Regions from separate parts of the Aminobacter sp. BA135 genome, predicted to be linked through region 2. Evidence: predicted binding sites of a transcription regulator. Region 2 holds the regulator's gene; the other holds the start of a gene.
The links. Region 2 encodes PhoB, which activates phosphate uptake and scavenging genes when phosphate is short. Its sites were predicted from a motif close to TGTCATNNANCTGTCAT; they were not measured.
Positions count from the first base shown of each region.

Region 1: the regulator PhoB is predicted to act here: its motif matches at 1,356-1,372, upstream of SLT36_RS21670 (LTA synthase family protein).

Region 1 covers NZ_CP139572.1:4,427,587-4,442,142, reverse strand. Annotated here, with positions in the region: gene SLT36_RS21670 (LTA synthase family protein) at 1-1,211, opposite strand, end outside; gene fabD (ACP S-malonyltransferase) at 1,638-2,579, shown strand; gene fabG (3-oxoacyl-[acyl-carrier-protein] reductase) at 2,636-3,373, shown strand; gene SLT36_RS21655 (acyl carrier protein) at 3,593-3,829, shown strand; gene fabF (beta-ketoacyl-ACP synthase II) at 3,859-5,121, shown strand; gene mltG (endolytic transglycosylase MltG) at 5,221-6,441, shown strand; gene SLT36_RS21640 (YicC/YloC family endoribonuclease) at 6,536-7,426, shown strand; gene gmk (guanylate kinase) at 7,430-8,083, shown strand; gene SLT36_RS21630 (IS110 family transposase) at 9,138-10,064, shown strand; gene rsmA (16S rRNA (adenine(1518)-N(6)/adenine(1519)-N(6))-dimethyltransferase RsmA) at 10,408-11,238, opposite strand; gene pdxA (4-hydroxythreonine-4-phosphate dehydrogenase PdxA) at 11,235-12,257, opposite strand; gene SLT36_RS21615 (peptidylprolyl isomerase) at 12,261-13,196, opposite strand; gene SLT36_RS21610 (LPS-assembly protein LptD) at 13,324-14,556, opposite strand, start outside.
Region 2 covers NZ_CP139572.1:1,464,521-1,479,076, forward strand. Annotated here, with positions in the region: gene pstC (phosphate ABC transporter permease subunit PstC) at 1-464, shown strand, start outside; gene pstA (phosphate ABC transporter permease PstA) at 461-1,777, shown strand; gene pstB (phosphate ABC transporter ATP-binding protein PstB) at 1,802-2,626, shown strand; gene phoU (phosphate signaling complex protein PhoU) at 2,665-3,369, shown strand; gene phoB (phosphate regulon transcriptional regulator PhoB) at 3,468-4,157, shown strand; gene SLT36_RS07200 (ROK family protein) at 4,184-5,425, opposite strand; gene xylF (D-xylose ABC transporter substrate-binding protein) at 5,674-6,714, shown strand; gene SLT36_RS07210 (sugar ABC transporter permease) at 6,855-8,207, shown strand; gene SLT36_RS07215 (ATP-binding cassette domain-containing protein) at 8,229-9,017, shown strand; gene SLT36_RS07220 (CHASE domain-containing protein) at 9,138-10,739, shown strand; gene SLT36_RS07225 (YMGG-like glycine zipper-containing protein) at 10,812-11,057, opposite strand; gene SLT36_RS07230 (hypothetical protein) at 11,218-11,538, opposite strand; gene SLT36_RS07235 (sensor histidine kinase) at 11,637-12,608, opposite strand; gene SLT36_RS07240 (DUF1328 domain-containing protein) at 12,818-12,982, opposite strand; gene SLT36_RS07245 (response regulator) at 13,058-13,852, opposite strand; gene SLT36_RS07250 (NepR family anti-sigma factor) at 14,048-14,245, shown strand; gene SLT36_RS07255 (sigma-70 family RNA polymerase sigma factor) at 14,252-14,556, shown strand, end outside.

The sequences.
Region 1 (14,556 bases), 2.8 Mb from region 2:
CGGTTCGGCTCATAGGGGCCGTGGCTCTGCAGCGAGACCGCGAACATGAAGAAGGGATGATCGGTGGCGTCGGCTTCGCGGATGATCTCTTCGGTCAATGCCGCGTCCGAGACCAGCGGGCCGCGCTTGGCGAGCAGCGGCAGGTTCTCTTCCGACATGAACTTGTCGAAACCGAAGGCCTTGTAGACCGGCGCGCGGTTCCAGAACCAGCCGCCGAAGGGATGGATGGCCTTGGTGTCGTAACCTTCGCTCTTGAAGAAGGTGGCAAGCGAAGGCACCGGCGCGCGGACATATTGCTGGTAGGGGATCGAGCCGGCCGGCAGGAAGGCATTGGAGAAGCCGGTCAGCGCCTCGAACTCGACATTGGCGGTCATGCCGCCGAATTCGGGCGAAAAGACATGGCCGGACTGCGATGCGCGCACGTTGGGGATCGGGTCGGGCGTGATCGAAACGCCGGGCAGGCGTGACGGATCCCAGAAGGATTCGCTCATCACGATGATGACGTCGGGCTTTTCCTCGGGCAGCACCGCAGCGGCCTTTTCGGGGGCGGCGATGGCGTCGATGGCCTTGTCGGAATAGCCCTGCGGCGCCTTGACCTTGGCCATCGGCACGTTGAGCGCAAAAGCGATGGCAAAGCCGTTGGAGGCGTAGTTTTCCTTCTGGTCCCACATCATCGGGATGATCTGCAGGCGGTCGCGCGTCCACGAGAAGGTGGCGTAGTCCATGATCGAGACGAAGAAGGCCAGTGCCGGAAGGGCGATCGCCAGGCGCGACATGCGCGCCCAGAACGACAGCGCCGGCATGCGGCGGCGCCAGTAGCGCCAGGCAAGCACCAGAAGCGTGATGCCGCCGACCAGGCCGACAGCAATGCCTGCGCCGGCAAGCGGCCGCTCGCGGACAAGAAGCGGCATCAGTTCGACGATCTGGCGGGCGTAAAGGAAATCGGTCGGGTAGAGCGGATCGCCGAGATAGAGCGACTTCTGGTGGCCGACAAAGGCCAGCGCCAGCGCCACGGGTGCGACGACCAGAAGGCCGTTGTAGGGCCGGCCGAGCAGCGCGTCGAAACCGATGATCAGCAGCGCAAACAGCGCGACCGTGGTCCAGCTCGGCTTGAACGGCTGCTGGAAGAAGTTCAGCGTGTCGACGAAGGAGCCGCGGGCGACGAACTCGATGGCGAAGACGAGGACGGCCGAGACGGCAAGCGTGATCATCACCGAGCGCAGCACGCCGAGCGCATAGGCACGCCGGCTGAGTGCTTCAGCCTCGTTCTCCTCGTCGCGGGCGACGGTTTTGCCTGTCGCGAACAGCTTTGCCAACTCAACTTCCTCGAACGCTGGACGGCGGCGTCACGCAACCGTCACGAAACTGTCATCGAAAACCTAGCGCATATGGCAAAATTGAGAAGGATGGGGCAAACAAAACGTTTTTCGCATTAATTCTCTGTGATTATTTGCCCCGGAGGGGTGCCAAAGCCCTCAAGGCTTGACTTGACGGTATCCATTGCGCCAGAGGCACAACGATATGGCGCGCAGCCGGTTCCAACGACGTCCGGCGCAGCACCTCGTGATATGTCTGCCCGTCCACCCGAAAAACCGATTCCGGTTCGGGTCGATGCGGCAAGTAGCCAGGAGACTGACATGGCCGTTGCATTCACTTTTCCGGGGCAGGGCAGCCAGGCCGTCGGCATGGGCAAGGAACTGGCCGATGCCTTTCCGGAAGCACGCCGCGTCTTCGAGGAAGTCGACGACGCGCTCGGTGAAAAGCTGTCGCAGCTGATCTGGGAGGGGCCCGAGGAGACGCTGACCTTGACCGCCAACGCCCAGCCGGCGCTGATGGCGGTGTCGATGGCGGCGTTCCGGGCGCTGGAAGCCCGCGGCCTGTCGCTCAAGGACAAGGTGTCCTACGTCGCCGGCCACTCGCTCGGCGAATATTCGGCCCTTGCCGCCGCCGGTTTCGTCTCGGTCGCTGACGCCGCACGCCTGCTGCGCATCCGTGGCAACGCCATGCAGGCGGCGGTGCCGGCAGGGCAGGGCGCGATGGCTGCGATCATCGGCCTCGAGCAGGGCGACGTCGACGCCGCCTGCATCGAGGCAGCACAAGGCTCGGTCTGCCAGATCGCCAATGACAATGGCGGCGGCCAGCTGGTCATTTCGGGCGAGAAGGCAGCGGTCGAGCGTGCCGCGGCCCTTTGCACCGCCAAGGGCGCCAAGCGCGCGCTGATGCTGCAGGTCTCCGCCCCCTTCCATTCGGCGCTGATGGCGCCCGCTGCCGAGAAGATGCGCGAGGCGCTGGCCGGGGTGAAGAAGAACGTGCCGGTCGTGCCGGTCGTGGCCAATGTCACCGTCCAGCCGATCACCGATCCGGAAGAGATCGCCGCCCGCCTCGTCGAGCAGGTCACCGGTCGTGTCCGCTGGGCCGAGACCGTCGAGTGGTTCGGCAACAACGGCGTCACCACGCTTTATGAAGTGGGCGCCGGCAAGGTGCTGTCGGGCCTCGCCCGCCGCATCAACAAGGAGATCGCGACCGCTGCCGTCAACACGCCGGCCGATGTCGAGGCGGCGATTGCCGCGCTCGCCTGAACGTTTCAAACGACCCCACCCGTGTGAAGGGTGCGCTCTTCAAGGAAGGTAGCAAAATGCTCGATCTGACCGGCCGCAAGGCACTCGTCACCGGTGCATCCGGCGGCATCGGCGAAGAAATCGCCCGCATCCTGCACAAGCAGGGCGCCATCGTCGGCCTGCACGGCACCCGCATCGAAAAGCTCGAGGCGCTCGCCGGCGAACTCGGTGACCGGGTCAAGCTGTTCCCGGCCAATCTCGCCGACCGCGACGAGGTCAAGGCGCTGGGCCAGAAGGCCGAGGCCGAGCTCGAAGGCGTCGACATCCTGGTCAACAATGCCGGCATCACCAAGGACGGCCTGTTCGTGCGCATGTCGGATGCCGACTGGGACCAGGTCATCGAGATCAACCTGACCGCGATGTTCCGCCTGACGCGTGAATTGACCCATCCGATGATGCGCCGCCGCCATGGCCGCATCATCAACATCACCTCGGTCGTCGGCGTCACCGGCAACCCCGGCCAGACCAATTACTGCGCTTCCAAGGCCGGCATGATCGGCTTCTCCAAGTCGCTGGCCCAGGAGATCGCCACCCGCAACATCACCGTCAACTGCGTTGCCCCGGGCTTCATCGAATCGGCGATGACCGAGAAGCTCAACGACAAGCAGAAAGAGGCGATCATGGCCGCGATCCCGGCCAAGCGCATGGGCACCGGCAAGGAAATTGCCTCGGCGGTCGCCTATCTCGCCTCCGACGAGGCGGCCTACGTCACCGGCCAGACGATCCACGTCAATGGCGGCATGGCAATGATCTGATTTGGGATCTGATTGGGGATCTGATTGGGCAATTGGCCGGGATAACCGGGCCTTTTGCCTTGGACGCGGTGAATTTTTCGTGTATTGCCGCGCTCCATCAGGTGGCCAGGACGAAACCCGACCGCCGCCCGAGCGCTTGGGAAAGCGTAGATTACAGCTTGATTAGCGGCAATCCGCCCGCTAACGAAGACCTAACAACACCAGACTGAGGATGCCCACATGAGTGACACCGCAGAGCGCGTCAAGAAGATCGTCATCGAACATCTTGGCGTCGACGCCGACAAGGTGACGGAAGCTGCGAGCTTCATCGACGATCTGGGCGCGGACAGCCTCGACACGGTCGAGCTCGTCATGGCTTTCGAAGAAGAATTCGGCGTCGAGATCCCCGACGACGCGGCCGAGACCATCCTCACCGTTGGCGACGCCGTGAAGTACATCGACAAGGCTTCGGCCTGAGCGATCGCGAATTGTCAGGGATGCCTGCGATGAGGCGTGTGGTCGTCACAGGCCTTGGCCTGCTTTCACCGTTCGGCATGGGCTACGAGCACGGCTGGAAAGAGCTTCTTTCCGGCCGCAGCGCAGCCCGTCGGATCACGGAGTTCGAGGTCGACGACCTCGCCTGCAAGATCGCCAATGTCATCCCTCGCGGCGACGGCTCCAACAACAGCTTCAATCCCGAAGCGGTCCTTGAACCCAAGGAACTGCGCAAGATCGGCGACTTCATCCTCTACGGGATCGCGGCCGCCGACGAGGCATTGAAGGATTCGGGTTGGACGCCAAAGACGCCGGACGAACAGAATTCGACCGGCGTCATGATCGGCTCGGGCATCGGCGGCATTGACGGCATCGCCGAAAATGCCCTGATCCTCAAGGAACGCGGCCCGCGCCGCATCAGCCCCTTCTTCATTCCGGGCCAGATCATCAATCTGGTCTCCGGCCAGGTGTCGATCCGGCACGGGCTCAAGGGCCCGAACCATGCCGTGGTCACCGCCTGCTCGACCGGCGCGCACGCCATTGGCGATGCCGCCCGCCTGATCATGTTCGGCGATGCCGACGTGATGGTGGCCGGTGGCGCCGAAGCGCCGGTGACACGCCTGTCGCTGGCCGGCTTTGCCGCCTGCAAGGCGCTCTCCACCGATCGCAACGACGATCCCGAAAAGGCTTCGCGCCCCTATGACCGCGACCGTGACGGCTTCGTCATGGGCGAGGGTGCCGGTGTCGTCGTCCTCGAAGAGCTCGAACATGCCAAGGCGCGCGGCGCGAAGATCTACGCCGAAGTGGTCGGCTACGGCCTGACCGGCGATGCCCATCACATCACGGCTCCCGCCGAGGATGGCGACGGCGCCTTCCGCTGCATGACGGCCGCCCTCAAGCGCGCCAATCTGACGCCGGCCGACATCGACTACATCAACGCCCATGGCACCTCGACCATGGCCGATACGATCGAACTCGGCGCCGTCGAGCGTCTCGTCGGCAACGCCGCCTCCAAGGTGTCGATGTCGTCGACCAAGTCGTCGATCGGTCACCTCTTGGGTGCTGCCGGTGCGGCCGAGGCGATCTTCTCGATCCTCGCCATCCGCGACAACATCGTGCCGGCGACGATCAACCTCGACAATCCGGAGCGCGAGACGGCCATCGATCTGGTGCCGAACACGCCGCGCAAGCGGCAGGTCGACGTCGCTTTGTCGAACTCCTTCGGCTTCGGCGGCACCAACGCCTCGCTGGTGTTCCAGCGCTTCAACGGCTGATAGGTTGTGGGAAGGGGCCCCTCGCGGGCCCTTTGCCGTGATTTTTGCCACATTCAAGCCTAGTCTCCCGGCGGGGATTCGACGCAAAGGCGAGGCAAGATGAGCATCAATACGCCAGGGCAGGGAGAGGGCGCACCACGCGCCGCACCTGCCAATCCGGTTTCGGCCAATCCGATCGTTCCAAAGACCGCGCAGGAAGCGCTGCGGCCGGAAGCCGGTACGCCGCCGCCCTCCAAGCGGTCGCGCGCCTCGCGCAACCAGATCGTCGTGTTCCTCAATTTCATGATGTCGACGGCGGTGCTGGTCATCCTCGCCAGCGGCGCGGCCCTCTATTTCGGCAAGCAGGAATTCAGCGGCGCGGGTCCCTCGACGGTGCCGGCGACCTTCCTGGTCAAGCCCGCCACCGGCGTGGCCGACATCGCCGACCAGCTCGAGCGGCGCGGCCTGATCAGCGACGCCCGCATCTTCCGCATGGGCGTGCGCGCCTATGGCAATGACGGCTCGCTCAAGGCAGGCGAATACGAGATCCAGGCCGGCGCCTCGATGCACGACATCATGGAGCTCCTGAAGAGCGGCAAGTCGGTGCAATATTCGCTGACCATTCCGGAAGGACTGACCGTCGAGCAGGCGTGGAAACGGATTGCCGAGCAGGAAGCGCTGAGCGGCGACATGCCGACCGAGATGCCGGCCGAAGGCACGCTTGCCGCCGACACCCAGCGCTTCACCCGCGGCCTGACCAGGCAGCAGATCGTCAACAAGATGCTGGCCGACCAGAAGGAACTGGTCGAGACCATCTGGGCCCGGCGCTCGCCGGACCTGCCGCTCGCCGACATCAACGAGTTCGTGACGCTGGCTTCCATCGTCGAGAAGGAAACGGCACGTGGCGACGAACGCTCGCGCGTGGCGGCGGTGTTCATCAACCGCCTCAACAAGGGCATGCGGCTGCAGTCCGATCCGACGATCATCTACGGCATCTTCGGCGGCAAGGGGAAGCCGGCCGACCGGCCGATCTATCGCTCCGACATCGACAAGCCGACGCCTTACAACACCTACACCATCAAGGGCCTGCCGCCGACGCCGATCGCCAATCCGGGCAAGGCTTCGCTCGAGGCCGTCGCCAATCCATCGAAGACCAAGGACCTCTATTTCGTTGCCGACGGTTCGGGTGGGCACGTCTTCGCCGAGACGCTGGACGAGCACAACGAGAACGTCGCCCGCTGGCGCGCCTTCCAGCGCAAGGTCGTCGAGGACGAAAAGGCTGCCGACGAGACCGATCCGGCCAAGAAGGACGCCGCCACCACCAACGCCGTCAAGAAGTAGCCACGAGCCTCGCCCTGCGCCCGCTCGGGGGCGAGGCACGCTGCAAGACGGAAACGCGCTGCCGAGATGACCCTTTCGAGATGAGCCTGCCCAGATGACCCTACAAAGCATGACAGGCTTCGCCCGCGTGGCCGCCGAGCACCAGGGAACGGCGATCGCCTGGGAGGTGAAGTCGGTCAACGGCAAGAGCGTCGATGTGCGCCTGCGCCTGCCGCAGGGCTTCGAGCGGCTCGAACCGGCGGTCAGGCAGGCGATCCAGAAGCGCTTTTCGCGCGGCAATGTGCAGGCGACTTTGACGGTCAGCCGCACGGCCGGCGCGATGGTGCAGCCGGTCATCAACGAAAATTTCCTGCGCGACGTGGCCGAGCTTGCCACCCGCCTGGTCCAGCAATATGGCGCGGCCCCCGCCAGCGCCGACGGGCTGCTTGCCCTGCGCGGCGTGTTCGACATGCCCGAGGCGGTCGAGACGGAAGAGCAGCGCGCGGCGATCGACGCCGTGATCATGGATGGCCTGGAAAAGGGCCTCGCCGGTCTCGTCGAGGCGCGCAAGGCCGAGGGCGAGGCGCTGCACACGCTTTTGTCGGATCACATCGCAACCATCGAGACGCTGACCTTGCAGGCCGAAGCCGACCCGTCGCGCGAGCCGGCGCAGATCCGCCAGCGCCTGGCCGAACAGGTGCGGTTGCTGCTTGAGGCCTCACCCGCGCTCGACGAGACGCGGCTCAACATGGAAGCGGCGTTCCTCGCCACCAAGGCCGACATCCGCGAGGAGATCGACCGGCTGAAGACCCATATCGCTTCAGGGCGGACGCTACTCGCCGGCGGCGGCGCCATCGGCCGCAAGCTCGATTTTCTGGCGCAGGAATTCAACCGCGAATCGAATACTCTGTGTTCGAAGTCGAATGCCGCCGCAGTGACCGCCATCGGGCTGGAACTGAAGGCCGTCGTCGATCAGTTCCGCGAGCAAGTTCAGAATCTGGAGTAGCGCATGAGCGCCGAGGCCCTATCCATCGTCATCAAGCGGCGCGGCTTGATGCTGGTCCTGTCGTCGCCGTCGGGCGCCGGCAAGTCGACAATCTCGCGCAACCTGATCGAGACCGACCCGGAGCTGAAGCTGTCGGTCAGCGTGACCACCCGGCCGCGCCGCGGCAGCGAAATCGACGGCGCCCACTATCATTTTACCTCAAAGCGCGAGTTCGAGCTGCTGCGCGACAATGACGCGCTGCTCGAATGGGCCGAGGTTCACGGCAATTTCTACGCCACGCCGCGCGAGCCGGTCGAGCTCGCAATGTCGCAAGGGCGCGACATGCTGTTCGACATCGACTGGCAGGGCGCCAAGCAGCTCAAGGAAAAGATGCGTGGCGACATCGTCTCGATCTTCATCCTGCCGCCGTCGATGGGCGAGCTGAAGGCCCGCCTCAAGCGCCGTGCCGAGGACCAGGACGCGGTGATCGAGACGCGGCTGAAGAACGCCCGCGACGAGATCGAGCACTGGGGCGAATACGACTATGTCGTGATCAACGAAGACCTCAACCGCGCCTTCGCCGAAGTCCGCGCCATCGTCGCCTCTGAACGCCTGCGCCGCGACCGTCGGCCCGGCCTGTTCGACTTCGTGTCGAAACTGCTCGACGAGAAGATCTGAGGTTTCCTCCAGACCTGGCCCGTCCGGATGAAACGGACGGGAACCAAGGCGGCATCGGCGAAGGCAATCGCCGATCCTGTTGCGCGCGAGATCGGTGCGGCAACTGAAGAAAGCCCTGAGGTCTCGGAAGGCCTCGTCGGAGAACAGCTTGAGTTTCTCAGTCGGAATCCATGCCAAGAGGGTGAGGAGCGTGATGCCGGTGCAGAAGGTGCACCCGTTCTGAATCGTCTGCGCGCTGCCGCGAGGTCACGGCATGGATCCTAGGGTCTCCGCGTCGCTGCGCTCCAGCTTCGCCCTAGGATGACGAAGGGGTGAGCATGCGCTTGGTGGTTTTGGCTTGCCGGACAGGCCTCTCCATTCGTCATCCCAGAGGCTCGACCCGAGGCCGCGCCCGACTAACCACCCAAGCCGGCGGCGACCACCCACCCTTCGTCATCCTAGGGCGAAGCAGGAGCGAAGCTCCGTCGCGGCGACCCTAGGATCCATGCCGTAAAGGTGAGGCATGCGGAGAGGGCGGAAGAAAGAGCACTTGTTTGCTCGCATGAACACAGTAGCCATGCCGTGAGGGTGGGGAATGTGTTGCGCGTGGCAGAAGGTGCACCCGTTCTGTATCGTCTGCGCGCTGCCGCGAGGTCACGGCAGGGATCCTAGGGTCTCCGCGTCGCTGCGCTCCTGCTTCGCCCTAGGATGACGAAGGGGTGAGCATGCGCTTGGTGGTTTTGGCTTGCCGGACAGGCCTTTCCATTCTTCATCCCAGAGGCTCGACCCGAGGCCGCGCCCGACAACCGGCTCACCACCCAAGCCGGCGGCGACCACCCAACCTTCGTCATCCTAGGGCGAAGCAGGAGCGCAGCTCCGTCGCGGCGACCCTAGGATCCTGTGTGTTGCGCTTGGTGTAGAATGAATGCGGGAAGGAGGCCGTCAGGATCCTGGTCGTCGTGCTGAACACGACAGACCGCGGCTTGGCTCGGCTCCCTTCCCGCACCACCTGCCGTCAACCTGCACAGTTGCACGAGGCCGTTGGCGCGGACCTCGCACCACAGGAAGAGGTTCCATGACGATACATCACAGTTACATCGGTTGCGACATCGCCAAGGCGATGATTGATGTCTTCGATCCGCTCAGCCGCCGTTTCAGCCGGGTGGCCAACGAGGCTGCGGCTCTGGCCCGCTTCGCTGCCGGCCTGGCACCAAACAGCTTTGTCGTCCTCGAGGCGACGGGGCACCATGACCGGGCTTTACGCCAGGCGCTCGCCAAGGCCGGCATCGCTTGCGTCCGCATCAATCCGATGACGGTGCGCCGTTTCGCCCAGGCGCGCGGCCACCTGGCCAAGACCGACCGCATCGATGCCCGCATCCTGAGCGAGATGGGGGCGATGTTCTGCCCCGATGCCGACACGCCGCCATGCCCCGGGCGTGAGCGGCTTGTTGCCCTTGCCCGCCGCCGCGACCAACTGGTCGCAGCGCGCGCGATCGAGCTGCGCCATCACGACGAAACCACCGACATCACCGTGCTTGCCGACATCGAAGCTGCAATCGTTGGCCTGTCCCAGCGCATCTCGGCCCTCGAGGTCGAGATCGCCAGCCATATCGAAACCCTGGACGAGCTTGCCGAACAGGCCGAGCGCCTGACCTCCGCTCCAGGCATCGGCAAGGTGACCGCCATCACCCTCTTGGCCCACATGCCTGAACTTGGAACCATCTCGCCCAAGGCCATCGCCAGCCTCGCCGGCCTTGCGCCTTGCAACAACGACAGCGGCACAAGGACCGGCCGGCGCAGCATCCGGGGCGGCCGGCCAAGGTTACGCCGGGCGCTCTATATGGCAGCCCTCGGCGCCATCCGCGCAAACCAGCGCTTCAAGGCCTTCTACCAGGCTATCGCCCAACGCTCCGGATCAAAGAAATGCGCAATCATCGCCGTCGCGCGAAAGCTCATCACAATCCTCAACGCCATGATCCGCGATCAAAAACACTTCGCTTGAACACAGTTGCCATGCCGTGAAGGTGTGGAATGCGGAGAGGGCGGAAGAAAGAGCACTTGTTTGCCCGCTTGAACACAGTTGCCATGCCGTGAAGGTGAGGAATGTGGAGAGGGCGGAAGAAAGAGCACTTGTTTGCTCGCATGAACACAGTAGCCATGCCGTGAGGGAGGGGCGCTGCAAGGCCAGGTCGCGAACTTCGGCACCGAAGAAAACCCGCACTTCATCGTGCCCGCACTTCATCGTGTATGTGCGTGACCCCGAAGGAAACATACTGGAACTGGAGCAGCCCGGTATCCAATAGGCATCGGGTGCTGGACAGTGCTCCGCAGACGGTCGCCCGGCTTCAGACCGCCTTGGCGAGTGCCACGAATTCCTCGACGCTGAGCGTTTCGGCGCGGCGGGTCGGGTCGATGCCGACAGCTTGCAGCAGCTTTTCGCCGCCCATGCTTTTCAGGCTCTGGCGCAGCATCTTGCGGCGCTGGCCGAAGGCGGCCTCGGTGACCCGGCCCAGCACCTTCACATCGGCGGCCAGCGGCGCCGGGCGCGGCTCCAGATGGACCACCGACGAGGTCACCTTGGGCGGTGGCGTAAACGCCTGCGGCGGCACGTCGAAGGCGATGCGGGCATCGGTGCGCCAGCCCGCCAGAACGCCGAGGCGGCCAAAGGCGGAACTGGTTGGCTTTGCCACGATGCGCTCGGCGACCTCGCGCTGGAACATCAGCGTCAGCGACTGGTAGAAGGGCGGCCAGGCCTCGACGGTCAGCCAGCGCACCAGAAGCTCGGTGCCGATATTGTAGGGCAGGTTGGCGACGATCTTGACCTGTTCGCCATTGGCAAGGCTTGCGAAATCGGTCTTCAGCGCATCGCCCGACACCACCTCGAGCCGGCCGGGATAGTGGTCGGACACTTCGGCAAGGGCAGCCAGGCAGCGCTCGTCGCGCTCGATGGCGATGACCTTCTTCGCGCCATGCATCAACAGCGCGCGTGTCAGGCCGCCGGGGCCGGGCCCGACCTCGATGACGGTGACGCCGGTCAGGTCGCCGGCGGCGCGCGCCACCTTGCCGGTGAGGTTGAGGTCGAGCAGGAAATTCTGGCCGAGCGCCTTCTTGGCCTGCAGGCCATGGCGTTCGATGACGTCGCGGAGCGGCGGCAGGCCGTCGATGCTGGTGCTCATGATGCCTTTGCCTCGCCGTCGGCGAGCAGCCGCGCCAGCTTGAGCGCCGCGATCAGGCTGTCGGGCCGGGCGATGCCCTTGCCTGAAATGTCGAAGGCGGTGCCGTGGTCGGGCGAGGTCCTGACGAAGGGCAGGCCGAGCGTGACGTTGACGGTCTCGTCGAAGGCCAGCGCCTTGGCCGGGATCAGCGCCTGGTCGTGATACATGCAGATCGCAGCATCATAGCCGGCGCGGGCCCGGGCATGGAACATGGTGTCGGCGGGCAGGGGACCGAAGGCGTCGATGCCTTCCGCCTTGAGCGCCGCGATCGCCGGGCGGACGATGCGCTCGTCCTCGTGGCCCATGGCCCCACCTTCGCCGGCATGCGGGTTGAGGCCGGAGACGGCGATGCGTGGCCTTGATATGCCGAAGCGGGTGCTGAGGTCGCGTGCGGTGATGCGCACGGTCTCGACGATGGCCTCTGTGGTCAGCGCCTTCGGAACCTCCGCCAGCGCGATGTGGATGGTCACAGGCACCGCGCGCAGTTCCGGCCCGGCGAGCATCATCACAGGGGTGGTGTCGACGCCGGTCCGTTCGGTCGCGAGATGCGCCAGATATTCGGTGTGGCCGGGAAAGCGGAAGCCGGCGTCATAGAGCGGCTTCTTGGCGATCGGGCAGGTGACGACGGCAGCGGCCCGGCCTTCGAAGGTGTCGGCCACCGCACGGTCGATGGCCTCGATGATGCCGGCGGCATTGGCCTTGTCGGGCTGGCCCGGCGTGTCGATGAATGGCGCTTTGAGCGGCACCACGGGCAGGGCTTCCGCGAAGGCTTGCGCTGCACCTGCGGGGTCGGTCTCGACGATGGCGACATCGACGCCAAGGGCGTGCGCCCGCGCCGCAATCAGCTTCGGACAGGCAAGCAGATAGAAGGGCGGCACGCCTGCCGCCACACGCTGCCGCCAGGCGGCGACAGCGATTTCGGGGCCAATGCCCGAGGGATCGCCCGACGTCAGCGCCAGGGGCAGGCTATGGAGCGCCACGGCCTAGCGGGTGACGATGCGGGCCTTGGCCCGCAGCTCTTCGATGTACTTCTTGTTGAGCTCTTCGGTCTTGGCGTCGCCGCCCTTGCCGGCGCCCTCGGCCTGGAACACCATCTGGGCGACCTTGTCGTCGGAGACTTCGCGCGAGCTGCAGACGCCGATGAACTCGACGCCGCGGTCGGTTTCGCGCACCGGCGTGGCAGCGCCGGCCTTGAGCTTCTTGATGTCCTCTGCCCATTCGGGCGGCAGCTGCGGGGCGATGACACGGCCGAGGTCGCGCACCGTGACGTCGAGCAGGCCCTTGGCGAATTCACGCGTCTGGTCGCAGCCATTGAAACGGGCGCGCATCTGATCCGCTTCGCGCTTGCGCTTGCCGATCGAACCGCGCTCGGCGGCAGGCACCACGAAGATCACCTGCTGCAGCATGTATTCGGTGGCGCTCGGCTTGGCGCCGCCCTGCTGCAGCATGCGGCGCACCGCGTCCTGCTCGGTCGACATACCGCCGCCGCCGTCAGCCGAGCGGAAGCGGGCGCCGAGCGCCTGGTTCCAGCCCATCTGGGCGCGGATATAGTCCTTGAAGTGGCTTGATGTCACGCCGGCCTGGCCGAGGATCTGGTCCATCTGCGCCGGCTTCAGCTTGTTGGAGCCGGCGAAGCGCGCATAGGCTTCGTTGACCTGCTTGTCGGAGATGCGGATGTTGAGCCGCTTCATCTCGGCGATGCGCAGCGTCTGCTCGATCATCTCCTGGCCGGCATCGCCCTTGCGCTTCTGCAGCTTGAGGAAAGCCGCACGGCGCTGGATGTCATAGCTGGTGATCGGCACATCGTTGACGATGTACTTGATCTCGCTGGCCTGAGCCGGAGGTGCGTAGGCGGTGATCGAAAGCGACGTCGCCGCCACGAGCAGGGCAAGGCCTGCCGAAAAGAGGTGCTTCCGCATAGAAAAAGTCCCGTTCAAACCCCTGATCCGGACTTTGCCCGGACCATCTGCCCCGTCATTGCCGTCTTATGCGGCAAAACGATGTCGGGCCGCCCCGACAAATCCGTTCCGCCGTTCCGCCGCTGGCCTAGAAGGCGCTGGTCGCGCTGCCGAAGTCGCCGATCGTGCGGAACGAGATGTTGAAGCCGACGGTGCGCGAGACGTCGTCAGGCTTGTTGTGATCGCGGCTCTCCGAATAGGACATCAGATAGGTGAAGCACTCGTCGTCATAAGCGAAGCCGACGCCGTTCTTGACCAGCAGGTCGCCCTTGATGTCGTAGGTGCCGGAGCCGAAGACGCGCCACTGGTCGTTGAAGCGGGCGGTGGCGCCCAACGTCACTTCGTGGCGGTCGTTTTCAAAGCCGTAGAGCGGCTGCGCCTGGATGAAGGCATAACGCGCCGACACGGCGAGCGGACGGGCGTCGAGGCCGACCTTCATCTCGGCACGGCGAACATCGAACGTACGCTCGTCGAAGCGGCCGCTGACCGAGGCCGAGAAGCCGTTCGGGCTGGCGAGGCCGGCCAGTGCGACATAGTCCGACGTGTCGGTTTCGAGGCCGGAATAGGCGCCGGCATTGACCAGGTCGGGGGCGGCAAACGAGTTGTCGCCGGCAAGGTGATAGGACTGGCCGACAAGCGCGTTGGTGGTCCAGCCATTGTTGAAGCTGCCGGAATAACGCAGGCCGAGATTGGCGCGGGTGCCGCCTTCCATGCGGTCATAGCCGGAGAACTTGTCGCGCTCGAACAGCGAGGCCGCGTCGAAGACGAAGCTCTGCGCATCCTCGTTGGGAATGCCGAGGCCGCCTATGGCGCTTTCGCTCGGGCGGGCAAAGATCTGCGCCATCGGCTCAAGCACATGGGTCGAGCTGGTCGACGAGAACAGCACCGGCCAGCGCAGTTCGAGGCCAAGCGTCGCCATGTAGCGGAATAGCGACGAGCGCACGTCCTCGGCGACGTTGATCCTGGGATCGCCGGCCATGTCGTTGATGGCGGTCAGCGAAGCGGCTGACGCGTCGACATAGCTGCCGTCGGCGCGGAAGGCGAGCAGGGGCGTGACCAGCAGGCCGCCATCGGTGACGATGGTGCGCTTCCACTGGGCTTCGGCGGTGATGCGGCTCGACGTGCCTTCGATGCCGTGAATCGTCGGACCGTTCGATGCCAAAATGTTCGCATCGAGATCCGAGCGCTGGATGACGCGCGAATTGACGTTGAACGACAGCTCGCCGCCGGCCAGCGGCGCGTCGGGAATATAGGCATAGTCGAGCGACGGCAGCACCCAGGGCTGCTTGTCGGCGCGGGCATTCGGGTCGCTGTCGAGCGC
Region 2 (14,556 bases):
TCCAGGCGCAGTCGATCCTGACCGCCGGCCTGGTGATGGGCGTGATGCTGATCCCTGTGGTCTCGTCGCTCTCCGACGACATCATCACCGCAGTGCCGCGCGCCATGCGCGACGGCTCGCTCGGCCTTGGCGCCACGCGCTCGGAAACGATCAAGCGCGTCATCCTCCCAGCCGCTCTCCCGGGCATCGTCGGCGCCATCCTTCTGACCGCCTCGCGCGCCATCGGCGAAACGATGATCGTGGTGCTGGCGGCGGGCGTTGCCGCCAACCTGACGCTCAACCCTTTCGAGGCGATGACCACCATCACCGTCAAGATCGTCAACCAGCTGACCGGCGATCTTGAATTCAACACGCCGCAGACGCTCGTCGCCTTCGCGCTCGGCATCACGCTGTTCGCGCTGACGCTGGTGATGAACATCGTCGCCCTTTACATCGTCCGGAAGTACCGGGAGCAGTACGAATGACCGATATTTCGCTCGACACGCTGACCGCGTCAGCTGCCCGTCCGCGCCGCGACATCGGCCTCAAGAAGCGCTATGCCGCCGAACGCCGCTTCCGCCTCTATGGCGTGCTGGCGATCGCCATCGGCCTGGCCTTCCTGGCGGTGATGCTGACCTCGATCGTTTCCAAGGGCTACACGGCCTTCTGGCAGACGACGGTGACGCTGCCGATCAATTTCGACGAGAAGATCATCGATCCGTCCAACAAGCGGGCGACCGATCCGAATGTGCTGATCACGGCGAACTATCCCAAGCTCGCCGAGCAGGCGCTGATCGACAAGCTCGGCATCGACCCGAACAACAAGGCCGAAGTGCGCAAGCTCAAGGGCTTCCTGTCCGACAGCTCGCGTGTCCAGCTCCGGGCGATCGTCGCCGCCGACCCTTCGGTCATCGGCACGACCCGCAACGTCGACATCCTCGCCGCCGCCAATCTCGATTCGGCCTACAAGGGTCAGATCGACCTCGACGTGCCGGAAAGCCGCCGCAAGGTGTCGGACCAGCAGGTCGAATGGATGAACAAGCTCAAGGCCGAAGGCGTGATGGCCGAGCATTTCAATACCGGCCTGTTCAGCTACGGCGCATCAAGCCGTCCCGAGACCTCCGGCGTCGGCGTCGCCCTCATCGGCTCGTTCTACATGATGGTGATCGTGCTCTTGCTGGCGCTGCCGATCGGCGTCGCCGCCTCGATCTATCTCGAGGAATTCGCCAAGAAGAGCCGCTTTACCGACCTGATCGAGGTCAACATCAACAACCTCGCCGCCGTGCCGTCGATCGTCTTCGGTCTGCTCGGCCTGGCCGTGTTCATCAATTTCCTCGGCCTGCCGCGTTCGGCATCCTTCGTCGGCGGCCTGGTGCTGACGCTGATGACGCTGCCGACCATCATCATCGCGACGCGCGCCGCCTTGGCTGCCGTGCCGCCGTCGATCCGCTCGGCAGCGCTTGGCCTTGGCGCCTCGAAGATGCAGATGGTGTTCCAGCACATCCTGCCGCTGGCCGCCCCCGGCATCCTGACCGGCACGATCATCGGCCTGGCGCGTGCGCTCGGCGAGACAGCACCGCTGCTCTTGATCGGCATGGTCGCCTTCGTCGCCGACTATCCCAAGACGCCGTTCGATCCCGCAACCGCACTTCCGGTGCAGATCTACATGTGGGCGAACGAGGCCGAACGCGCCTTTGTCGAGCGCATGTCGGGCGCCATCATCATTCTTCTCATCTTCCTCATGGCCATGAACATCGTCGCCATCGTCCTGCGCCGCCGCTTCGAGCGCCGCTGGTAGGGCATGGACAAGGAGCATCCTGCTATGAACATCATGACCGAAAAATCCCTCGACGACGCGGTGAATGCTGAGATGAACGCCAGAACGAACGAAATCATCAAGATGCGCGGCGACAAGGTGACCGTGCACTATGGCGAGAAGCAAGCGTTGTTCGGCGTCGATCTCGACGTTCGCCAGAATCAGGTGACGGCGCTGATCGGCCCGTCGGGCTGCGGCAAGTCGACCTTCCTGCGCTGCCTCAATCGCATGAACGACACCATTGATGCGGCCCGCGTCGGCGGCAAGATCACGCTCGACAGCGAAGACATCTACGATCCCAAGATCGACGTCGTCGAGCTGCGCGCCCGCGTCGGCATGGTGTTCCAGAAGCCGAACCCGTTCCCGAAGTCGATCTACGAGAACGTTGCCTACGGCCCACGCATCCATGGTCTCGCCAAGAACAAGGCCGAGCTCGACGTGATCGTCGAGAAGAGCCTGCAGAAGGCCGCTCTGTGGAACGAAGCCAAGGATCGTCTCAACGAGCCGGGCACCGGCCTGTCGGGCGGCCAGCAGCAGCGCCTGTGCATCGCGCGCGCCATCGCCGTTTCGCCCGAGGTGATCCTGATGGACGAGCCGTGTTCGGCGCTCGACCCGATCGCCACCGCCAAGGTCGAGGAGCTGATCGACGAACTGCGCGAGAACTACACGATCGTCATCGTCACGCACTCGATGCAGCAGGCGGCGCGCGTGTCGCAGCGCACGGCGATGTTCCACCTCGGCTATCTCGTCGAGGAAGGCCCGACCGACAAGATGTTCACCAACCCCGACGACAAGCGGACGCAGGACTACATCACCGGCCGCTTCGGCTGAGTGGGTTTCGTCGCGGCACACGATACGAGGAAGAAATCATGGGCGAACATACAGTCCGGTCCTTCGACGAAGAACTTCAGCACGTCGACCAGCTCATCCGCGACATGGGCGATCTTTCCGGCGCAATGGTGGCCGGCGCCATCCGCGCGCTTCTCACGTCCGACCAGGCACTGGCGCAGAACGTCGTTGCCGACGATACGATCATGGACGCCAAGCAGCGCGATCTCGACAATTCGGCGATCACGCTGATCGCCAAGCGCCAGCCGATGGCGCAGGATTTGCGCGCCGTGGTCGGTGCCATCCGCATGGCGGGTGACCTCGAGCGCATCGGCGACCTCGCCAAGAACATTGCCAAGCGCGTCGGCGCCGTCGGCCAGTCGCCGACCCCGCGCAATCTCTCGCATTCGATCGATGCGATGGCGCAGCTGGTGCTCGGCCAGGTTCGCGGCGTCGTCGATCTCTATGTCGCGCGCCAGGCCGAGGGCCTGAAGGATCTGCGCGCCGACGACCAGAAGATCGACATCCAGTACACCGCCGTGTTCCGCGAACTCCTGACCTACATGATGGAAGATCCGCGCAACATCACGGCCTGCACGCATCTGCTGTTCTGCGCCAAGAACCTCGAGCGCATCGGCGACCATGTCACCAACATCGCCGAGAACGCCTATTTCGTCGTGACGGGTACGCAGCTGCCGCTGAACCGGCCCAAGGTCGACGAGACCACGACGACGGTTCCGGCCTGAGCATTTCCGCAACCGCATGCGTTTGGCGCGGGGGCGCTGCATAGGTTAAATCAGCGCATGGTCCAGAAGCGGCCATCCGCAAGGACAAGGTATAGCCAATGATCGCTCCCAAGGTCATGGTCGTCGAAGACGAAGAGCCGCTGGGCGTGCTGCTTCGCTACAATCTCGAATCCGAAGGTTATCAGGTCGAGGTCGTCACGCGTGGCGACGAGGCCGAGATCCGGCTCCAGGAAAACGTGCCCGACCTGCTGGTGCTCGACTGGATGGTGCCGGCGCTGTCGGGTATCGAACTGTGCCGTCGGCTCAGGATGCGTCCCGACACCGAACGCCTGCCGATCATCATGCTGACGGCGCGGGGCGAGGAAAGCGACAGGGTGCGTGGCCTTTCGACCGGTGCCGACGACTATCTGGTCAAGCCGTTCTCGACGCCGGAATTCATGGCGCGCGTCAAGGCGCTGCTGCGCCGGGCCAAACCCGAGGTGCTGTCCTCGGTGCTCAAGGTCGGCGACATCATGCTCGACCGCGAGTCGCACCGCGTCTACCGCAAGAAGAGCGAGATCAAGCTCGGGCCGACCGAATTCCGCTTGCTCGAATTCATGATGCGGCACCCGGGCCGCGTGTTCTCGCGCAGCCAGCTGCTCGACAATGTCTGGGGCGAGACGATCTATATCGACGAGCGCACCGTTGACGTGCATGTCGGGCGCCTGCGCAAGGCGGTCAACAACGGCCGCATGCCTGACGTGATCCGGACCATCCGCGGTGCCGGCTACGCCATCCGCGAGGACTGAGCCGCTTCGGGCTCTTTTCCGCTCAGCTAGGCGACGTCGGCACCGGCACGGCGTGGAGCCGTGCCTGCGGCAAAGATCTCCTGATCAACGGCAAGCAGCGCGCGCATCATCGCGCCCTCGCGTTTGAGTGGAACCTCGTTGGGCTCGGTGTCGAAGGAGATCGCCTTCGAGTGCAGCCCGCCCGCCGTCTTGGCGATGGCCGCGCGCACATGTGGCTCCATGATGTCGAAGGCGGTTGCGCCGACGCCGACGAAGGCGAGGGGGGCGGGGTCGAACAGCGCAAACATCGAGCCGAGACCAAAGCCGATAGCTTCGCCGGCCTTGCGGAAGGCCTCACGTTCGGGGCCATCATGGTCACGTGCCGCATCGGCCACGGCCCTGATGTCGTCGTCGGACAGGTCGGCCAGCGGCTCGGCATTCTCGTCGCCAACCCTTGCGTTGCGCCAGATGGCGTAGTTGCCGGCATAGGCCTCGATGCAGCCGCGGCGGCCGCAGCGGCAAAGCGCGCCGTCCGGGCGGTGGATCATGTGGCCGAACTCGGCACCCGACGACTGCGTGCCGGTGAACAGCTCGCCCTTGATGACGAGGCCCATGCCGATGCCGTGCGAGAGCAGGATGGCGATGAAGTCGTCGCGATAACGCACCGGATCTCGCCAGCGCAGGGCCTCGGCGATCATGTTGCAGTCGTTCTCGACCGACACAGGCACGCCGAACTCCTGCTCCAGCCGGTCGGCGAAGGGGATGTCGTCGTAGCGGGTGATCGGCGACCACAACAGCTTGCGCGAGGCGGCGTCGGTGATGCCCTGGACGGCGATGGCGATGCGTAGGACGGCGCCGCCCGAAGCGCCGGCGCTGTCGATCAGGCGCCGGACCATTCCGACGCATTCGTCGACCAGCGCCTCGGCAGGCATCTGCTGCGTGACAAGCCGCCGGGTCTCTTCGGTCACGGTGTTGCCGGCATAGTCGATGATGGCGGCGGACAGGCTGTTGAGCGAGAGCACGACCGCAACGACTGACGCAGCATCGGCATCGAGCATCAACCCGACCTGCGGCCGCCCCCGTTTCATGGAGACGGGTTCGCTGAACTTGGCCTCGGCAAGGATGCCTTCTGATATGAGATCGGAGGAAATCGTCGAGATCGTCGAATGGCTGAGGCCGGTGGTGGCGGCGATTTCGGTTCGCGATGGCTGGCTGGCTCGGCGAACCGCGGATATAACCATGGCGCGGTTGCGCCGTCTCAGATCGTCGTGACGTATGCCGACCGACATGTGCTCGTCTTCCTCCCGGCGAAGCGCTGCCCTTCTTAGCGGCAGTCCCTTACGCGCCAAGTGATTGTGCCAGACCCAGCGCCAAATGTCTCTATTTATTTCGGGCTCCGAAAAAAATAAGGAGCGCTCGCGAAACCATGTTGACAGTGGCCGGGCATTGAGTCAGTATTTTTTCGAGGCTCGAAAAAAAGAGCTTCTCCAAGGGCTATCGCGAAGTAGGCGCGCCCATTGGGCGCAGGGAGGAAATAATGAAAAAGTTTACCACCGCCATCCTGGCGGGCGTTGCCATGACTCTGTCGCTTACGGCAGTGGCTTCGGCAAAGGACAAGGTCATCGGCGTCTCCTGGTCGAACTTCCAGGAAGAGCGCTGGAAGACCGACGAAGCCGCCATGAAGGCCGCCATCGAGGCCGCCGGCGACAAGTACATCTCAGCTGACGCGCAGTCGTCGCCGGCCAAGCAGCTGACCGACGTCGAAAGCCTGATCTCCCAGGGCGCCAACGCGCTGATCATCCTGGCTCAGGACGCCTCGGCCATCGGACCGGCTGTCGACAAGGCCGTCGCCGAAGGCATTCCTGTTGTCGGCTACGACCGCCTGATCGAGAACAAGGACGCCTTCTACCTGACCTTCGACAACAAGGAAGTCGGCCGCATGCAGGCCAAGGGTGTGTTCGCCGCCAAGCCTGAAGGCAACTACGTCTTCATCAAGGGCAGCGGTGCCGATCCGAACGCCGACTTCCTGTTCGCCGGGCAGATGGAAGTACTCAAGGAAGCCGTCGACGCCGGCAAGATCAAGAATGTCGGCGAGGCCTATACCGATGGCTGGCTGCCGGCCAATGCCCAGAAGAACATGGAACAGTTCCTGACCGCCAACGACAACAAGATCGATGCGGTCGTGGCTTCGAACGACGGCACCGCCGGCGGCGCGATCGCAGCGCTCCAGGCACAGGGCCTCGCCGGCTCGGTGCCGGTGTCGGGCCAGGACGGCGACCATGCCGCGCTGAACCGCATCGCGCTCGGCACTCAGACCGTCTCGGTGTGGAAGGACGCGCGCGAGCTTGGCAAGAACGCGGCTGAAATCGCCTCGCAGCTCGCCGACGGCAAGAAGATGGAAGAGATCGCCAACGTCACCAAGTTCAAGACGCCTGGCGGCCTCGAGCTGAACTCGGTCTTCCTGACGCCTGTTCCGATCACCAAGGACAACCTCAACGTCGTCATCGACGCCGGCTGGGTTGGCAAGGACGTGGTCTGCCAGGGCGTGGCGGCCGGTTCGGTCGCAGCCTGCAACTGAGATCGGTTCGATCCGGTCGGTCAAACGCCGCGGCTTGCCCGCGGCGTTTTTCAAAAGCGCCCGCTTCATGACATGGCGGATTGACCCTATCATGCGCACACCGGCTGCCGCTTAGACGGCTATCCGGTCGGGAGGTAACAATGACAGACACGACAACCAACGCGCCGGCAGACCGAGCGCGAACGACCGAACTCAGCCCGGTCGGACGCTTTCTCAAGGCAACCGAGATCGATACGCGCATGCTCGGCATGGTCGGCGCGCTGCTCCTGATCTGGGTCGGGCTGCAGGTGATTTCGAGCTTGCGCCTTGGCGTCAACCCGTTCGAATTCGACAGCCGCACCTTCCTGACCGCCCGCAATCTGTGGAACCTGTCGGTGCAAGCGTCTGCCGTGGCGATTATGGCGACCGGCATGGTGCTGGTTATCGTCATGCGCAATATCGACCTGTCGGTCGGGTCGGCCGAAGGCCTGATCGGCATGGTGATGGGCTTTGCCCAGGTGCATTTCCTGGTCAAAGCCGTCGGTCTCGAACTTGGTAATCCGTGGATCTGGGCGTTGGCACTTGCCATTGGTATTGCGCTTGGTCTGATGATAGGCGCGCTGCAAGGTTTCGTCATCGCCTACATGGAGGTTCCTGCCTTCATCGTGACGCTGGGCGGATTGCTGATCTGGCGCGGGGCGGCCTGGTGGGTCACGTCAGGCCAGACGATCGCGCCGCTCGATGCCACCTTCCAGCTCATGGGTGGTGGTCCGCAGGGCGCCATCGGAGCGACGTGGAGTTGGATCGTCGGCCTTGTCGCATGCCTGGCTGTGGTGTTCCTGCTGCTGCGTGGCCGCCAGCAACGCAAGCGCTTCAAGTTTCCGCTGCGGCCGGTCTGGGCAGAGGCATTTCTCGGCGCCGTTACCTGCGGGGTCATCCTTGGCGCGATCTGGATCGCCAACTCCTACCCTTGGCCGATCGGTATCGTGCGTCGCTACGCCGAGGCCAACGGCATTACCATCCCTGAAGGCGGCCTGTTCATCGCCCATGGCATCGCCATTCCCGTCCTGATCGCGGTGGCCGTGGGCATCGTCATGACCTTCGTCACCAACCGCACACGCTTCGGTCGTTATGTCTTCGCCATCGGCGGTAACCCGGAAGCAGCCAACCTCGCCGGTATCAACACGCGCTGGATCACCATGAAGGTGTTCATGATCATGGGCGTGCTGGCGGCGATCTCGGCGGCAGTCTCCAGTGCTCGCCTGAACTCGGCTACCAACTCGCTCGGCACCCTGGACGAACTGCTGGTCATCGCGGCAGCGGTCATTGGCGGCACCTCGCTCGCCGGTGGCTCCGGCACTGTTGCCGGTGCCATGCTGGGTGCGCTTCTGATGCAGTCATTGCAGTCGGGCATGGTGCTGCTCAACATCGACACGCCGCTGCAGAACATCGTCGTTGGCCTGGTGCTGGTCGTGGCCGTCTGGCTCGACACGCTCTATCGCAAGCGCGTCTAACGAAATCCGGGAGCCAAGATCATGGAACAGACCCGTATCCCGCTCGTCGACCTCAAGAACATCTCCATCGCCTTCGGCGGCATCCGTGCCGTCGACGATGCTTCGGTCGACCTCTATCCCGGTGAAGTGGTGGCGCTGCTCGGTCACAATGGTGCCGGCAAGTCGACGCTGATCAAGATCCTGTCGGGTGCCTACAAGCGCGACGCCGGCACCATCCTGGTCCGGGGCGAGGAGGCCACGATCTCCAACCCGCGCGACGCCAAGAAATACGGCATCGAGACGATCTACCAGACATTGGCACTGGCCGACAATGTCGATGCCGCCGCCAACCTCTTCCTCGGCCGCGAGATCATGACCGCCTATGGCACGCTCGACGACGTCGCCATGGAAGCCGAGGCGCGCAAGGTGATGGGCCGGCTCAACCCGCGCTTCCAGCGCTTCAAGGAGCCGGTCAGCAAGCTCTCCGGTGGCCAGCGTCAGTCTGTGGCGATCGCACGTGCCATCCTGTTCAATGCCCGCATACTGATCATGGACGAGCCGACGGCAGCCCTAGGACCACAGGAGACGGCGCAGGTCGGCGAACTGGTCAAGCAGCTCAAGGCAGACGGCATCGGCATCTTTCTCATCAGCCACGACATCCACGACGTGTTCGATCTCGCCGACCGTGTCTGCGTGATGAAGAACGGCCAGGTCGTCGGCACGGCCCGCACCGAGGACGTGACCAAGGATGAGGTGTTGGGCATGATCATTCTCGGCAAGTGTCCGCCTGGCGCAACGCCCGGACCGGGGGCAATGCAGATCGCTGCCTGAACAGGCCCTTTGCCGGCTCAGGCAGGCCGCACGTCTGGCTCAATGCACGATCGCGAAAAGCAGTTTCACCTTTGCGCGATCGTGCTTTAATGGTGCGTGGGTGACGCGAGCCAGCCGGAATTGAGAAAGTACTTCCCCAGTCTGATCTTTATCGCCGTGACCCTCGTCAGCCTGACGATGGCCGGGCTCGTGTATCTGGCGACCGTGGAGGCGGCGCGGATCAAGTTCCAGTCCGTCGCCGACGACGCGCTCAACCGCATCGAGGGCAGGCTGGAATTCGACCTTGCCCTGCTGCATGCGACGCAAGCGATGTTCGTGGCGCAGAAGGGCAATCTTTCGCGCGACCAGTTCCGCGACTATTTCGCTTCGCTCGATGCGGAGAAGAATTTCCCCAGCCTGCGCGGCATAGGCTTCCTCAGGTTGATCGAGACCAGCCAGAGCGAGACCGTCATGCGCGAACTGAAGGACGGCTACGGCATCGACCGGGCGCTGTTTCCTGAGACGACGCTGAACTGGCGGACCCCCATCGTGCTGTTCGAGCCGATGAGCAAGGCGAGCCTCGATGCGATGGGCTACGATATGGCAACCGACCCGCTGCGCCGGCTCGCCATCGAATCGGCAATGGCGGCCCAGGGCGAACCCAGGGCAACGGGCAGGGTGCTGCTCGGCCAGGGCGACAACGAGAAGCAGCCCGGAATCCTGGTGCTTTCACGCGTCGACCGCCCGGCGGCAGAAGGTCCGGCACCCGCTGGTTTTCTCTATGTCGCCTTCCGCACGTCGGAGCTTTTCCAGGCAGCACTCGGCAAGGCGCCGCTACTGCCGGTGGCGGTGGAGGTATTCGACGGGACGATGGGCGATGACACGCTTTTGTTCCGCTCGCAGGTGCCACCCGATCCCAGCTATGGCAACGAGTTCTCGGTGACGCGCGAGGCCAATGTCGCCGGCCGCAAATGGACCGTCAATTTCAGGCCGAGCACAGCGTTTGCGCCGCCATCGCCGCGTGCCGCGCCGCTGATGCTCGGGGTTTTCGGTCTCGTGCTGGCGGGCGCGATCGCGCTTGTCGCGCGCTATCAGCAGCGCGCCTATGAAGCCGCGGCGCAGTTGCACGAGACGACCGAGAAGAGCCTGCTGGAAAAGGACCTGATGCTTCAGGAAATGAAGCATCGCATCAAGAACTCGATTGCCCGCGTGCTGGCGATGGCGCGGCAGACCGCAGCGCACTCCGAAAACATCGACGACTTCTCGTCGTCATTCTCGGCCCGGCTTCAGGCAATGGCAGCATCCCAGGACATGCTGACCCGCTCGCGCTGGCAAAAGGCCGATCTCGGCGAGTTGCTGCGCATCGAGCTTGGCCAGGTATTCGGCAAGGAACTGCCGAGCGATATGATGAGCGGGCCTGTCGTGGAACTCGACGAGACGACGACGCAGGCGCTGGGACTGACCTTCCACGAATTGGCAACCAATGCCCTGAAGTATGGCGACGGGGATAATTCGATGGGCGGGTTGAAGGTGAGCTGGCGCTGGAACGGCCAGGGCAAGAAGCGGCGGCTGGTGCTCAACTGGGCCGAGCGCAACGCCAATGGCGTTTCGGCGCCGGCACGAACCGGCTTCGGTACCAAGCTGATCGACATGAATATCACCCGCGAGCTCGGAGGCAAGATCGAGCGGCGCTACGCCGAGGACGGATTGCGGGTGGAAATAGATATCCCCTATCGCAGCTGACCCGCTGCACCGAGGCTCCAAAGAAAAACCCGGCGACGGCAGGGCCATCGCCGGGTTTGCCTGCAAACCGTATTAGCGGCAGCGTGCCGTGTAAATCTGGCCGCGGCTGTTGCGGTATTCGCAGTAGCCATTGCGCAGGTTGCGGACCAGCAGGCCCGAGGCCGCGCCGACGGCACCGCCGATGAGTGCACCACGGCCGCCGCCGATGAGAGCGCCGGCAACAGCACCTACGCCCGTGCCGGTGGCTACGTCGCGCTCGGTCGTCGTGCAGCCTGAGATGGCAACGACGGCTGCAACGACAAGGATAAGCTTCTTCATGTGGTCAGTCCTCTCACTTTAACATCGCCCGATGAATACTTAGCGTATCGGTCTAAAAATCGGAATCGTTTTTCCGCTCGCCGCATCAATTCAACGGCTTAGCGTATCCGCATGATGTCGGCTCCTCAGTTTGAAGGGGACAGGCTGATACGCTTGCGCATCAGTGGAGATAGGCCGGCTTGCCGCTCGCCGCATCCGACGCGACGACGACGCTGGAAACCGACAGCGACGCTTCGAGCGTGCCGTTGGGCAGGACATTCCAGGTCAGCTGGTCGTAATCGTCCTCAAGCGCTGGATCGACCTCCAGGCATCTGGCAAAGGCGCGTCTGTCGCGCGACGTGAACGCGGTCAGAACCTTCGGCAGTTCGGCCTGGCAGGCGTCATATGCCTCGAACAAGGGCGCTGGCGCCGGTGTCTCGCGGCAACGCGACAAATCCTGCGAGCAGGAAACGACCAACAGAAATGCTGCGATGTGTTCCATGACAAACCACCTCGGCCAAGAAACGGCGGGTGGCTGGCAAAAGTTCCGTGATCCAATCGAGCTAAACCGTTTGAATCTCCGGTGTCATGTGGCGACGGCTAATCCTGGTCGATTTCGAAGTTCGCCTGGGGCATGACGAGGCGGTATTGCAGCCTGTCGACGCCGATTTCGAGTACGGCACTGCCGCTCAGCGCCGCCGGCACGACGCGCTCGAGCGCGACCGAGCCGAAGCGCTTCTTGCGTGTCGTCGCGTCGGCAGTCGGGCCGATTGCCTCCGACCAATGCAGCGCCAACTGCCCTTCGCCATCGGGACCGGATACCCTGCTGGCCGTCACTTCGACGTGACCGTCTGCACGCGAAAGCGCGCCAAAGCTCACCGAATTGACCGCCAGCTCGTGCACGGCAAGGCCGATATGCAGGGCGGCATTGGGGGTGAGGTACGGGTCTTCGCCAAGGATGTGGACCGCATGCTCGGTGTCGCTGCTGTAGCGTTTGACCTGGCCAATTACGAGATCGCGAAAGCCTGCGCCGCGCCAGTTCGACGACGTGACGAGATCCTGCGACGAGGCGAGCGACTGTAGCCGGCCGCGAAAACGCTCGAGGAAGACGTCGATAGAGCCGGAATAGTGACCGGTCTGGCTGGCAATGCTCTGGATGATGGCGAGGAGGTTTTTGGAGCGGTGGCTGACCTCGCGCAGCAGCGCCTTCAGCGTTTGCTCGCGCCGCTTCTGCTCTGTGGTTTCGATGACGGTGACGACGACACCCTGGACCTGGCCGCTCGACGAATGGTCGGCGTCGATACAGACATCGTACCAGCGCATGCCTGCCGAGTTGTCGGCGATGCTGACCTCAAGCCCGTCCGAATTGCCGGTGGCAAGGACGTTCTTCTTTGCAGCCACGAGCCGGTCGGCCTGCTGTTGCGGCAGGGAGTTGGCCGTCCCGGACTGTTCCTCCAGCACCTCCGCCCAAGGCGGCTGCAGATTGTGTGACCACACCGTCTGCAGGGTGTGATCCTGGTAGAGCACGGCGATGCCGGCATTGCGGGAGACGTGGAGAAGAGCGGCGTCCAATCGTGAGCTCGGTCCCATTGATGCTGAGGGATTGGCCATGCCACGAGAGCCTTTGCTCTGCTTCTTGCGGTTCAGCCGAATGATTTCGGCTGGAACCAAATGGGACCGCCGGGTAACGCGTCAGTGCTGAGCGCTACCCGGCGGCGCTGGACTCCGACTGAGGGGGCCGGCTTCCAGTCTCGGGTTGGTTCTTCATATTGCCGACGTGATCACGCGCGCCTGAACAGGCCCGCAATGAGCGAGATGACAAGAAACGCCAGGAAGATGAAGAACAAGATTTGCGCGATGCCGGCAGAAGTTCCGGCGATACCGCCGAAGCCGAGGGCGCCGGCGATAATCGCGACGACAAGAAATACGAGCGCCCAATACAGCATGATCTATCTCCTTCAAATGATGAATGAAAAACGTGCCGCCGCAAGGATGGTTCCCTGAGGCGAGGCCAAAACGCCCTATGCCGCAGCCTTTGCCTGTCTGTCAAAGAACAAAGCCTGACTTATCAGCGCCTTGACCATTTCAGGGTTGAACGGCTTGGTAACGAGGAAGGCCGGCTCGGGGCGCTCGCCGGTCAGCAGGCGCTCGGGGAAGGCGGTGATGAAGATCACAGGCAACGGCGCTGACGACAGCATCTCGTTGACGGCGTCGATGCCCGAGCTGCCGTCCGCGAGCTGGATATCGGCCAGGATCATCTTCGGGCGCGTCCTCTTGAACAGCGCTATCGCTTCCGCACGGGTGCGCGCCGTGCCGACGACGCGGTGGCCGAGGCTCTCCACCATCTCCTCGATGTCCATGGCAATCAGTGGTTCGTCCTCGATGATCAGGATGTCGGTCGCGACCTGGCGCGAGATTTCGCCGCTCGCTTCATGGAGCAGCTTGGTGAACTCTTCCTCGTCGGCGTCGAGCACTTCGGCAGCTTCAGCCTCGTTGAAACCTTCAACGGCAACCAGAAGGAATGCCTGGCGCGGACGCGGCGAGAGTGCAGAGAGATTGGCGGCGGCGCGCTTTTCCCAGGCCAGGCTCGGGCCATCCTGGGGAACGCGGATGGAGACTGAGGTGAAAAGACGGGCAAATATCTTGTAGAGCGCAATGCGATCGTTGGAAGCGGACGGGAACACATCGATGTCATCGATCAGTGCTTCGAGCATCGCAGCCACCAGCGCATCGCCGCTCTCCTGGGAACCTGCCACCGCACGCGAGAAGCGACGGAGATAAGGCAGGTGGGGGGCGATTCTCGTGGATAATGTCATGGTCGACGTCTCCCTCATGTGACGTTGCTGAAACTGTTGTGAAGCGACACACAACGCTTGGTCTGTGCAAAAGTTCCTCTTTTGTGGAACCTATCCGCATTTGAGGAGTTGGGTGCAAAATTCGATAAACCGCAAAGGTTGTTGCGCGCCGTTTGGGGCGGGACGTCCGACGGGGCAAAAGGGCAAAGCAAGCATATGACAAGGCAGACAAGTGGCGCAGCCAGCGCCAGGCCGAACCGTCTTCGCGACGGTGAGCCTCTCGGGGCAAATTCCGAAATCGGCCGCAAGCTCAAGCAATATTACGATGAACTGGTGTCCGACCAGGTGCCGGATCGATTTGCCCAGCTGTTGAGCCAGCTGGAACAAGCCGAACCTGAGCAGCAGAAGGACTGACCGGGCATGGCAGCATCTCTCGGTTTCAAGGGCGACTTGCTCGCGACCATACCTGGCCTGCGTGCTTTCGCCATGTCGCTGTCGCAAAACGCCGACAGGGCCGACGACCTTGTCCAGGAAACGCTGGTCAAGGCGTGGGACAAGCAGTCGAGCTTTCAGCCCGGCACCAACCTCAAGGCGTGGCTGTTCACCATCCTGCGCAATGAGTTCTATTCGCAGATGCGCAAGCGTGGCCGCGAGGTGCAGGACAGCGACGGCCTTCTGACCGCACGGCTCGCCGTGCATCCGAGCCAGCCCGGCCGACTTGATCT